One region of the Caulobacter sp. UC70_42 genome, then DNA from elsewhere that is predicted to be linked to it. Evidence: riboswitches for the same ligand, from Rfam matches in the RefSeq annotation. Region 1 holds a riboswitch; the other holds the start of a gene.

Evidence for each region. Region 1 has a riboswitch for cobalamin ahead of ACHMW8_RS19780 (TonB-dependent receptor plug domain-containing protein). Riboswitches for the same ligand answer to the same signal wherever they lie in the genome.
Region 2: another riboswitch for cobalamin. It lies ahead of cobO (cob(I)yrinic acid a,c-diamide adenosyltransferase); the one in region 1 lies ahead of ACHMW8_RS19780 (TonB-dependent receptor plug domain-containing protein).

The regions. Positions count from the first base shown of each region.
Region 1 is NZ_CP171994.1:3,983,779-3,988,179, forward strand. It holds partial or broken gene ACHMW8_RS19770 (MFS transporter) at 1-871, opposite strand, end outside; partial or broken gene cobU (bifunctional adenosylcobinamide kinase/adenosylcobinamide-phosphate guanylyltransferase) at 908-1,425, opposite strand; cobalamin riboswitch at 1,462-1,653, shown strand; gene ACHMW8_RS19780 (TonB-dependent receptor plug domain-containing protein) at 1,801-3,753, shown strand; gene ACHMW8_RS19785 (threonine-phosphate decarboxylase) at 3,758-4,401, shown strand, end outside.
Region 2 is NZ_CP171994.1:3,455,423-3,459,823, reverse strand. It holds gene ACHMW8_RS17260 (transglycosylase domain-containing protein) at 1-1,826, shown strand, start outside; gene ACHMW8_RS17255 (hypothetical protein) at 1,850-2,032, shown strand; gene ACHMW8_RS17250 (DUF1636 domain-containing protein) at 2,066-2,470, opposite strand; partial or broken gene cobO (cob(I)yrinic acid a,c-diamide adenosyltransferase) at 2,467-2,927, opposite strand; gene ACHMW8_RS17240 (hypothetical protein) at 2,869-3,147, shown strand; cobalamin riboswitch at 3,134-3,321, opposite strand; gene ACHMW8_RS17235 (esterase-like activity of phytase family protein) at 3,345-4,401, opposite strand, start outside.

The sequences.
Region 1 (4,401 bases):
AGACCACGAGCGGGAGGCCAAGCGCGGCGATCGGAATATTAGGCGAGGCGAAGGCCGCCAGGGCCCACGAAGACCGTCGTTGAGTTGATGGGCTCTCGGACATCTCTCTACTCCTCCCCGCGCTGTTGGTCGCGCTCGGACACTCGAAGGCCGCTGAACGGCCGTTTGAATGAGTTTGCGGGCATTGTTCGCGGAGCGCCAGCCTCTTCCTGCGATCGAGACGCGCGTCCGCCGCTTCACGCGATCGCTTCGCTGAAGGTGCGGAAAGGGATGCGGAGCGCCGGACAGCGTCCGGAGTTTGGAAGTAGAAATACCGTTTCGACGAAGCCCGACGCTCCGCGCGATCGTTTTCCGGAAGCGTGACGCCGTGATGCTGTTCGCACCCCGACACCCTTGAAGCCTCCGACGGGCGGGTCAGGCCGCGTAGCCTGATCCCGGTCAGGAACCTTTCAGCTCCTCTGTCGCTCTCCTCGGCCTGCATCCACCGTCGTTTCTGTGTTCCAGGGTCGACTACCGTGGGGATGGCGCAGTTGCGGAGTCTCCCCCGCGCCGACGAGCGCGCCCGCTCGATCGCCCCCCGTCGCCGCAACGGTCGCTGGCCACGCGCCCTTTCCTCGCGATGAGGTGGGTAGAGAATACGGCAGGTTTCGCGGCCGGGGACGCAAGGCCGTGAATGCTCGCGCGATCCCCATGAACCCCTCTCTCTTTGAGAGAGGGTGGGGCCCATGCGCAGCATGGGAGGGTGAGGGTTACGCCCTCTCCGGACAAGGCAATGGCGAGGTAAGTGGCTGAGAGATCTCGGTTTTCTCCGGCTATCGGTGAAACCTCTCACCCTCCCACGCCTGCGGCGCGGGCCCCTCCCTCTCTCCATGAGAGAGGGCTTCAACGCCCGCGCTCAGACGGGAATTCACCCCTGTGGCTTCAGCTTCAGCGGCAACCCGGCGGCCACGAAATAGACCTCGTCGACCGTCTGGGCCAGCTGCTGGTGCAGCCGGCCGGCCTCATCCCGAAACCGCCGGCCCAGCGGAGTTTCGGCACCAGGCCCAGGCCGACCTCGTTGCTGACCAGCCAGAGTTGGGCGGGGCACGCCGCCACGGCGTCGACTAGGGCTGTGACGGCCGCCTCCACGTCCCGCTCGGCCAGCATCAGGTTGGACAACCAAAGGGTCAGGCAGTCGACCATGGCCACGGCGTGAGGGGGCAGGGCGGTGATCGCCTCGGCCAGGGCCAGCGGCGCCTCCACCGTGGTCCATGATTCGCCGCGGTCGGCCTGGTGGCGGGCGATGCGTTCGGCCATTTCGTCGTCAAAGGCTTGGCCAGTGGCGATCAGCACCGGACGCGCCGCTCCAGCGACGGTTTCCGCCGCCTTCTGGGCGAAGGCGCTCTTGCCGGAACGGGCTCCGCCCAGCACCAGGATCGACGTCATGGAAGCTCCACATTGACCGTGCGCGGCGCAGTCTATAGGGCTGGCCGCGCGTCAGGCTCCTCGAAAGAGGATTAAAAGGGAACGAGGTTCAACACCTCGGCTGCCCCCGCAACTGTAAGCGGCGAGTTCTAGCGTCACATGCCACTGGGGTCTTTCGGATCCTGGGAAGGCGACGCCAAGAGCGACGACCCGCGAGCCAGGAGACCTGCCCGGCGCAGTCGTTCATCGCTCGGCCGGGGTGCGCCGAACGAACGGGATCTCCCGCGAAACGACAGTCAAAAGGGCCGCGCGACGGTCCGGGGCGTAATCGCGGCTGTCCAGCTGGCGGGGCGTCGCGGTCAGGCGCGCGGGTCGTTCAACTGGGAAGATTGAAACATGATCCGAACGTTTCTGAGCTCCACCGCGCTCGCCACGATCCTTGTCGCCGGTCCGGCCATGGCCGACGAGCAGAAGGCCCCGGAAGCCGATGTCGCCGGCGCCGTCGGCGCCAACGGCGTCGCCGAACTGGTGGTCACCGCGACCCGCACCGTCCAGCCGATCGAGAAGGTCGGCGCGTCGGTCACCGTCCTGACCCAGGCCGCCATCGAGGCCAGTCAGGCCATCTCGGTCACGGAGCTGCTGGCCCAGACGCCGGGCGTCAGCTTCACCCGCAACGGCGGACCCGGCGCGACGACCGGCCTCAACATCCGCGGCGCCGAGACCCAGCACACCGTGGTGCTGATCGACGGCGTCAAGCTGAACGACCCGTCCTCGACCCAGGGCGGCTTCAACAGCGGCAACCTGCTGGTCGGCGACATCGCGCGCATCGAGGTGCTGCGCGGCGCCCAGTCGACGCTTTGGGGCAGCCAGGCCATCGGCGGCGTGGTCAATATCGTCACCGCCGATCCCACCGTCCCGTTCACCAGCTCGATCGAGGCCGAAGGCGGCGCGCGCAAGACCGGCTACCTGCGGGCCGGCGTCGGCGGCGCTTCGGACAAGATCACCTGGCGCCTGGCCGGCGGTTACTACACCACAGACGGCTTCTCCTCGTACAAGGTCGGCAAGGAGAAGGACGGTTACCAGAACACCGGCCTGTCGGGCCGCGTTCGTGTGGCGCTGACGGAGAACGTCTCGGCCGAGGTGCGCTCGGTCTATTCGAAGGGCAAGAATGACTTCGACGCCTTCAACGGCGACAGCCCCGAATTTGGCCGCACCGAGGAACTGGTCGTCTATACCGGCCTGAACTTCGCCCTGCTGGACGGCCGCTGGAATAACCGCCTCGGCTACGCCTACACCGACACCGACCGGGAGAACCTCAACCCGGCCCGCCCAGCCGCGCCGTTGACCTTCGACGCCGCCGGCAAGAACAAGCGCTTCGAATATCAGGGCGTGTTCGCCATCTCGGACATCTGGACCGCCACCTTCGGCGCCGAAACCGAGAAGGCCCGCATGCGCACGCGCTCGCCGACGGTCGCCAAGCCGAACCCGGTGTTCAGCACCGGCCGCGTCGGCGTCGACAGCCTCTACGGCCAGCTGCAGGTCGAGCCGGTGAAGGGCCTGACCCTGACGGGCGGGCTGCGCTACGAGGATCACGACACCTATGGCAGCCACACCCTGGGGCAGGTCGCGGCGGCCTGGGCGCTCAACGAGGGCGACACCGTCCTCCGCGCCAGCTTCGGCCAGGGCTTCCGCGCCCCGGGCCTCTACGAGCTCTACAGCGAGTACGGCAACCTGACCCTGGCGCCGGAGGAGTTCGACAGCTGGGACGCCGGCGTCGAGCAGCGCTTCTTCGGCGGCAAGGCCCGCGCCTCGGCCACCTGGTTCCACCGCGAGGCCGACAACGAGATCCGCTTCTTCTCGTGCGCCTCGGGCTCGACCACGGCGTTGTGCAATCCGAACGGCGCTTTCCGCTTCGGCTACTACGACAACGTCCAGAAGACCAAGGCCCAGGGCCTGGAGCTGATCGGCGAGGTCAAGCCGACCACGGCCCTGACCATCACCGGCAACTACACCTACACCGACGCCGAGTCCGCCTCGGGCGCCAGCAAGGGCAAGCAGCTGACCCGCCGCCCGAAGAACATGGGCAACCTGTCGGCGACCTATCGCTGGCCGGTGGGCCTGTCGACCACCGTGGCGGTGCGTTACGTGGGCAAGACCTACAACAACGACGCCAACACCCAGGTGGTGAAAGACTACACCCTGGTCGACCTGCGCGCGGCCTATCCGATCAGCGAGACCCTAGAGGTGTTCGGCCGGGTCGAGAACGCGTTCGACAAGGACTACCAGACCATCCTGAACTACGGCGCGCCGGGACGCGGGGCCTTCGTGGGCCTGCGGGCGCGTTTCTAGGCTGATGTCGGCGTCGATCTCCACCATCGGCGCCTTCCGGCACGGCGGCCGTCTCCGCGAGGCGATGGCCGCTTTTCCGGACGCGCCGCGTCCCTGGCTGGACCTGTCGACCGGGATCAATCCCGAGCCGTGGTCGGGCCAGCGGGCGCCGGCCGACGCCCTGCGCCGGCTGCCGGACCCGCGTGAGCTCGCCGAACTCGAGACGATCGCCGCGCGCGCTTTCGGCGTCGCCGACCCCGGCCGCGTGGTCGCCACCTCCGGCGCGGAGGCGGCGCTGCGGCTGCTGCCCGGTCTGATCGGCGGCGGGGAGGTCGCGCTGCTGGCCCCGATCTATGGCGGCCATGCCGAGAGCTGGGCGGCCTCGTCGCCAAGCCTCGTGACGTCGCTGGAAGACCCTCGAGCCGTCGCCGCCGATGTGCTGGTGCTGGTCAATCCGAACAATCCCGACGGCCGCCGCATCGACCGCGACACCTTGGCAGCCCTGGCCGCGGAACGCTCCGACGCCGGACGCTGGACCGTTGTCGACGAGTCCTTTGGCGAGGTCGCGCCGGAGCTCAGCGTCGCCGAGCTGGAGATCGACCGGCTGGTGATCCTGCGCTCGTTCGGCAAGTTCTATGGCCTGCCGGGTGCGCGACTGGGTTTCCTGAT
Region 2 (4,401 bases), 530 kb from region 1:
TGGCGGTCGTGCTGGTCGCCTCGCTGTTCTGGTCGCTGCCGCTGAGCCGCGCCCTGGAGCCGCTGAACAATTCCGCCATCGTTCTGGTCGCTGATGACGGCTCGCCGATCGCCCGCCGCGGCTCCTACAAGGAAGCCCCGATCGACGTCGCCAAGCTGCCGAAATACGTGCCCGGCGCCTTCATCGCCATCGAGGACCGTCGCTTCTACAGCCACATGGGCGTCGACCCGAAGGCGATCGCGCGGGCGCTGGGCAAGAACGCCCAGGCCGGCGGCGTCTCGGAAGGCGGCTCGACCATCACCCAGCAGCTGGCCAAGAACGCCTTCCTGAGCAGTGACCGCAACCTGCGCCGCAAGGCGCAGGAGGCGTTGATCGCGGTCTATCTTGAGGCCCGCCTCTCCAAGGACGAGATCCTGTCGCGCTACCTGTCGTCGGTCTATTTCGGCGACGGGGCCTTTGGCCTGCGCGCCGCGGCCCGGCACTATTTCGGCAAGCCGCCCGAGCAGCTGTCGATCGGCGAGGCCGCCATGCTGGCCGGCCTGGTCAAGGCCCCGTCCCGCCTGGCCCCGACCAACAACATCGAAGGCGCCCGCGAGCGGATGCGCGTGGTGCTGGGCGCCATGGTCGAGACCAAGACCATCACCCAGGCCCAGGCCGACGCGGTCGGTGAGGTCTCGGCCATCGAGAACCCCGACAAGCTGCCAACCGGCTCCTACTTCGCCGACTGGGCCCTGCCCCAGGCCCGCGCCGCCATCGGCGCCCGCTATGGCGAGACCATCGTCAAGACGACCCTGGATCCCGCGCTGCAGGCTAAGGCCGAGAAGATCCTCAACGACTTCATCGCCCGCGACGGCAAGGTCCTGAACATCACCCAGGGCGCCCTGGTGGCCATGCGCAAGGACGGCCGCGTCGTGGCCATGGTCGGCGGCCGCGACTATGGCTCGAGCCAGTTCAACCGCGCCGACGGCGCGCGCCAGCCGGGCTCGTCGTTCAAGCTGTTCGTCTACCTGGCCGCCCTGCAGTCGGGCATGACCACGACCAGCCCGATCCTCGACACCCCGGTGCAGGTCAGCGGCTACACGCCGAAGAACCACGAGGGCAAGTACCGCGACCGCGAGATCCCGCTGATCAGCGCCTTCGCCGCCTCGTCCAACGTCGCGGCCGTGCGCCTGGCCCACGACCTCGGCCCCGCCAAGGTGATCAAGGTCGCCCGCCAGCTGGGCGTCACCGAGAAGATCCCCGACGACCTGACCATGGCGCTGGGCACCGGCTCGATGAGCCTGACGCGCCTGACCGCCGCCTACGCCTCGATCGCGGCCGGCGAATATCCGATCGTCGCGCACGCCCTGGACACGTTCCAGAAGCCCAAGACCACCGCCTACGACCCCAAGGTGCTGGCCGGCATGCGCGACCTGCTGCGCTCGGCCACCCATCGCGGCACGGGCCTGGAAGCGGCCATCGACGGGGCCTATGGCAAGACCGGCACCACCCAGGACTATCACGACGCCCTGTTCGTCGGTTACGTCGACGACCTGGTCGTCGGGGTCTGGGTCGGCAACGACGACAACAGCTCGATGAACGGCGTGGTCGGCGGCGGCGAACCCGCCAAGATCTGGAAGGCCTTCATGCTCTCGGCCCTCGGCCGTAGCGCCGCCCCGGCGGTCGTCGAGGACCCGCTGGACGACCTGGGCCTGCCGCTGGAGGGCGAGATCGGCCCCGATGGCCTGCCGGTGGTCCCGCTGACCGTGCCCGCCGACCCGCTCCCGCCGGCGCCCGTCGCGCCGGTCGCCCCCATCGCGCCGCCGCCGCCCGAGCCGCGCCCCTAGGCACACCCCGCGAGGAGACCGACATGTCCGACGACCTGGAGCGTGAAGACCTGTCGGCCCTCGCCGAGGCCCATGCCGGCCCGTTCCACGCCCGCGCCGAGGCCCGCGCCACCCGCGAGGGCCTGGTCACCTTCGGCGTGGTGATGAGCGGCGTCCTGCTGTCGGCGGCGCTGCTGGTCTGGACGGTGCGCCGACCGGTTCGCTAGGGCGCGAGGTAGAAACCCACCTGTCCGGGGGTCTCAATCCCCCACCAGCTTCCCCGCCGGCGGGACGCGGACGATGAAGTGGCCCTTCACGCCCTCCGGCCATCGGCGGTACGGCACCACGCCCTCGTCGCTGGCGGCATAGGCCACGGCGTAGTCGACGATCGCGCGCGCGGCCTCGGCGGTCGGTTCGAACCGGCCCAGCACATAGCCGATCTTGCCCGGGGCCCGCAGGTGGATCGAGCAGTGTTGCGCACAGTTGAACAGGCAGGGCATTTCCTGGATCGCCACGCCGCTGCCCGCCGCCGCCGCGCGCAGGGCCGTCGCCAGCAGCGCCCCGCCGCGCACGCCTTCGGGCGTTTCGCGCTCTTCGGCCGAAACGCGGCAGGTGTTGCAGACCACCACCGCCGGGCCGTCGTCGGCCGCGCGCAGAACGGTCAAAACTCGATCCCCGCCTGGGCCTTCACGCCGCCGCGGAACGGGTGCTTGACCTGGGCCATCTCGGTGACCAGGTCGGCGGCCTCGATCAGGGCGTCGGGCGCGTTGCGGCCGGTGACGACCACGTGCTTGCCCTCCGGCCGATTGACCAGAACCTCCAGCACCTCATCCAGCGGCAGGTACTCGTAGCGCAGGATGATGTTCAGCTCGTCGGCGACGACCATGTCCCAGTCGGGATCGGCGATGCGGCTCTTGATGGCCTCCCAGGCCTCGCGCGCCCTGGCGATGTCGCGGGCGCGGTCCTGGGTGTCCCAGGTGAAGCCCTCGCCCATCGGCCGGAACTCGACCTGATCGGGAAGGCGTCGAACACGACCTTCTCGCCAGTCTCCATCGCGCCCTTGATGAACTGGATGACGCTGACCCTCTGGCCGTGGCCGATGGCGCGGCAGACCATGCCCAGGGCCGCCGTCGTCTTGCCCTTGCCCGCCCCGGTATGGACGATCAGCAGGCCCTTCTCGATCTGGCGCTCGGCCATCATCTTGGCCCGCGCGGCCTGGATGACCTTCATCCTGGCGTTGTGGCGCGCGTTCTTCGCGGCCTCTTGGGCGGCCTCGCCGTCCGGGAGTTCTTCGTTCATCACCCTGCCCTCGCCGGACACCCCGCCGGCCGCGTTGATATGACGAAGGCCGGTCTCCTGGCTTACGCCCTCCCGTCGCGGCGCCTTCCCAGGATCGCTCCCAGTGGCGCGTGCCGCGACGATCGACGGACGATCACAGTTGCGGGGGCAGCCGCGGATTGGTCACCGCGTTCCCGGGAGGCCTTTCGACCTCCATGCCTTCGCCGTCCGGGGTAGGCGCGCCCGCCCGGAGGGTCAAGCTCACTTCGGCAGGGACAGGCGGTAGACCAGCACCAGGTTGTCGTTGTCGCCGGCCCCGGTGTCGCCATGCAGCGAGGCGTCGAAGTCCTGGCCGTTCACGTGGCCCTTGGCCGTGGCGAAGTCGTTGTCCGACCCGACCAGCAGGAAGACGTCGCCGGTCTTGTCGAACGTCGAACCGATGGCCATGGCCTCGATCTTCTCGGGCAGGCTGGTCGGGGTCGAGGGCGCGACCGACAGGTTGATCCCGAACCTGGCCAGCTGGACGGGGTTGAGGATGTTGACCAGCTCGGCCTGGGCGGCCGGCTTGATGTCGGGGTTCAACGCGCCGTCCTTGGCGATCGGCTTGCCGTCCTGCTCGTAGGGCGTGCCGGCCAGGTTGGTGGCGGCGGCGAGATCGACCAACAGGATGCTCTTGTAGACCGGCGCATTGGGCGAGCCCTTGCCGCGTCCATTGCCGTCGCGCGCCAGGACCAGCAGGCGGTCCTCGCTGAGCGCCACGGCCTCGGACTGGGCGGCGGTAACGTCGGCGGCCTGGCCGTCGCCGTTCTCGCGTACGGTCGGCAGCTGCAGCGCGTAGTGGCCGATCGGGGCCTTAGGCAGCCGGGTCTTGCTGATGTCATAGACCAGCACGCGGGTGTTGTTGCGGGTGGCGTTGTTCGACGCGGAGTCCTGCACGGTCGCGCTCTGCAGCACGGCGATCAGGCGCTTGCCGTCGGGGCTGATGGTCAGCGCTTCCAGGCCCTGGTTGTTGCGGCGGCCCTGTTCGGGCGCCTTCTCGGCGCCGAAGTTCAGTTGGCCCTTCTTGATCGGCAGCAGCGCCGGGACGGTCTGGATCGCGCCGGTCAGCGTGCCGGTCCTGTCGAACAGATAGACGCCCGCCGCATATTCGTCCGAGACGTAGAAGCTCCCGTCCGGCAGGTAGGCGATCGCCTCGCTGTCCAGGCTGAGCTTGCCCGCCCCCTCGCCGCCGGCCGGCGACGGATAGCGCACGCCGCCCCGCTCGACGACGTTGGCGCCCGGGTCCATGCCGGTGAACGGCTGGCCGGTCTGGTCCTTC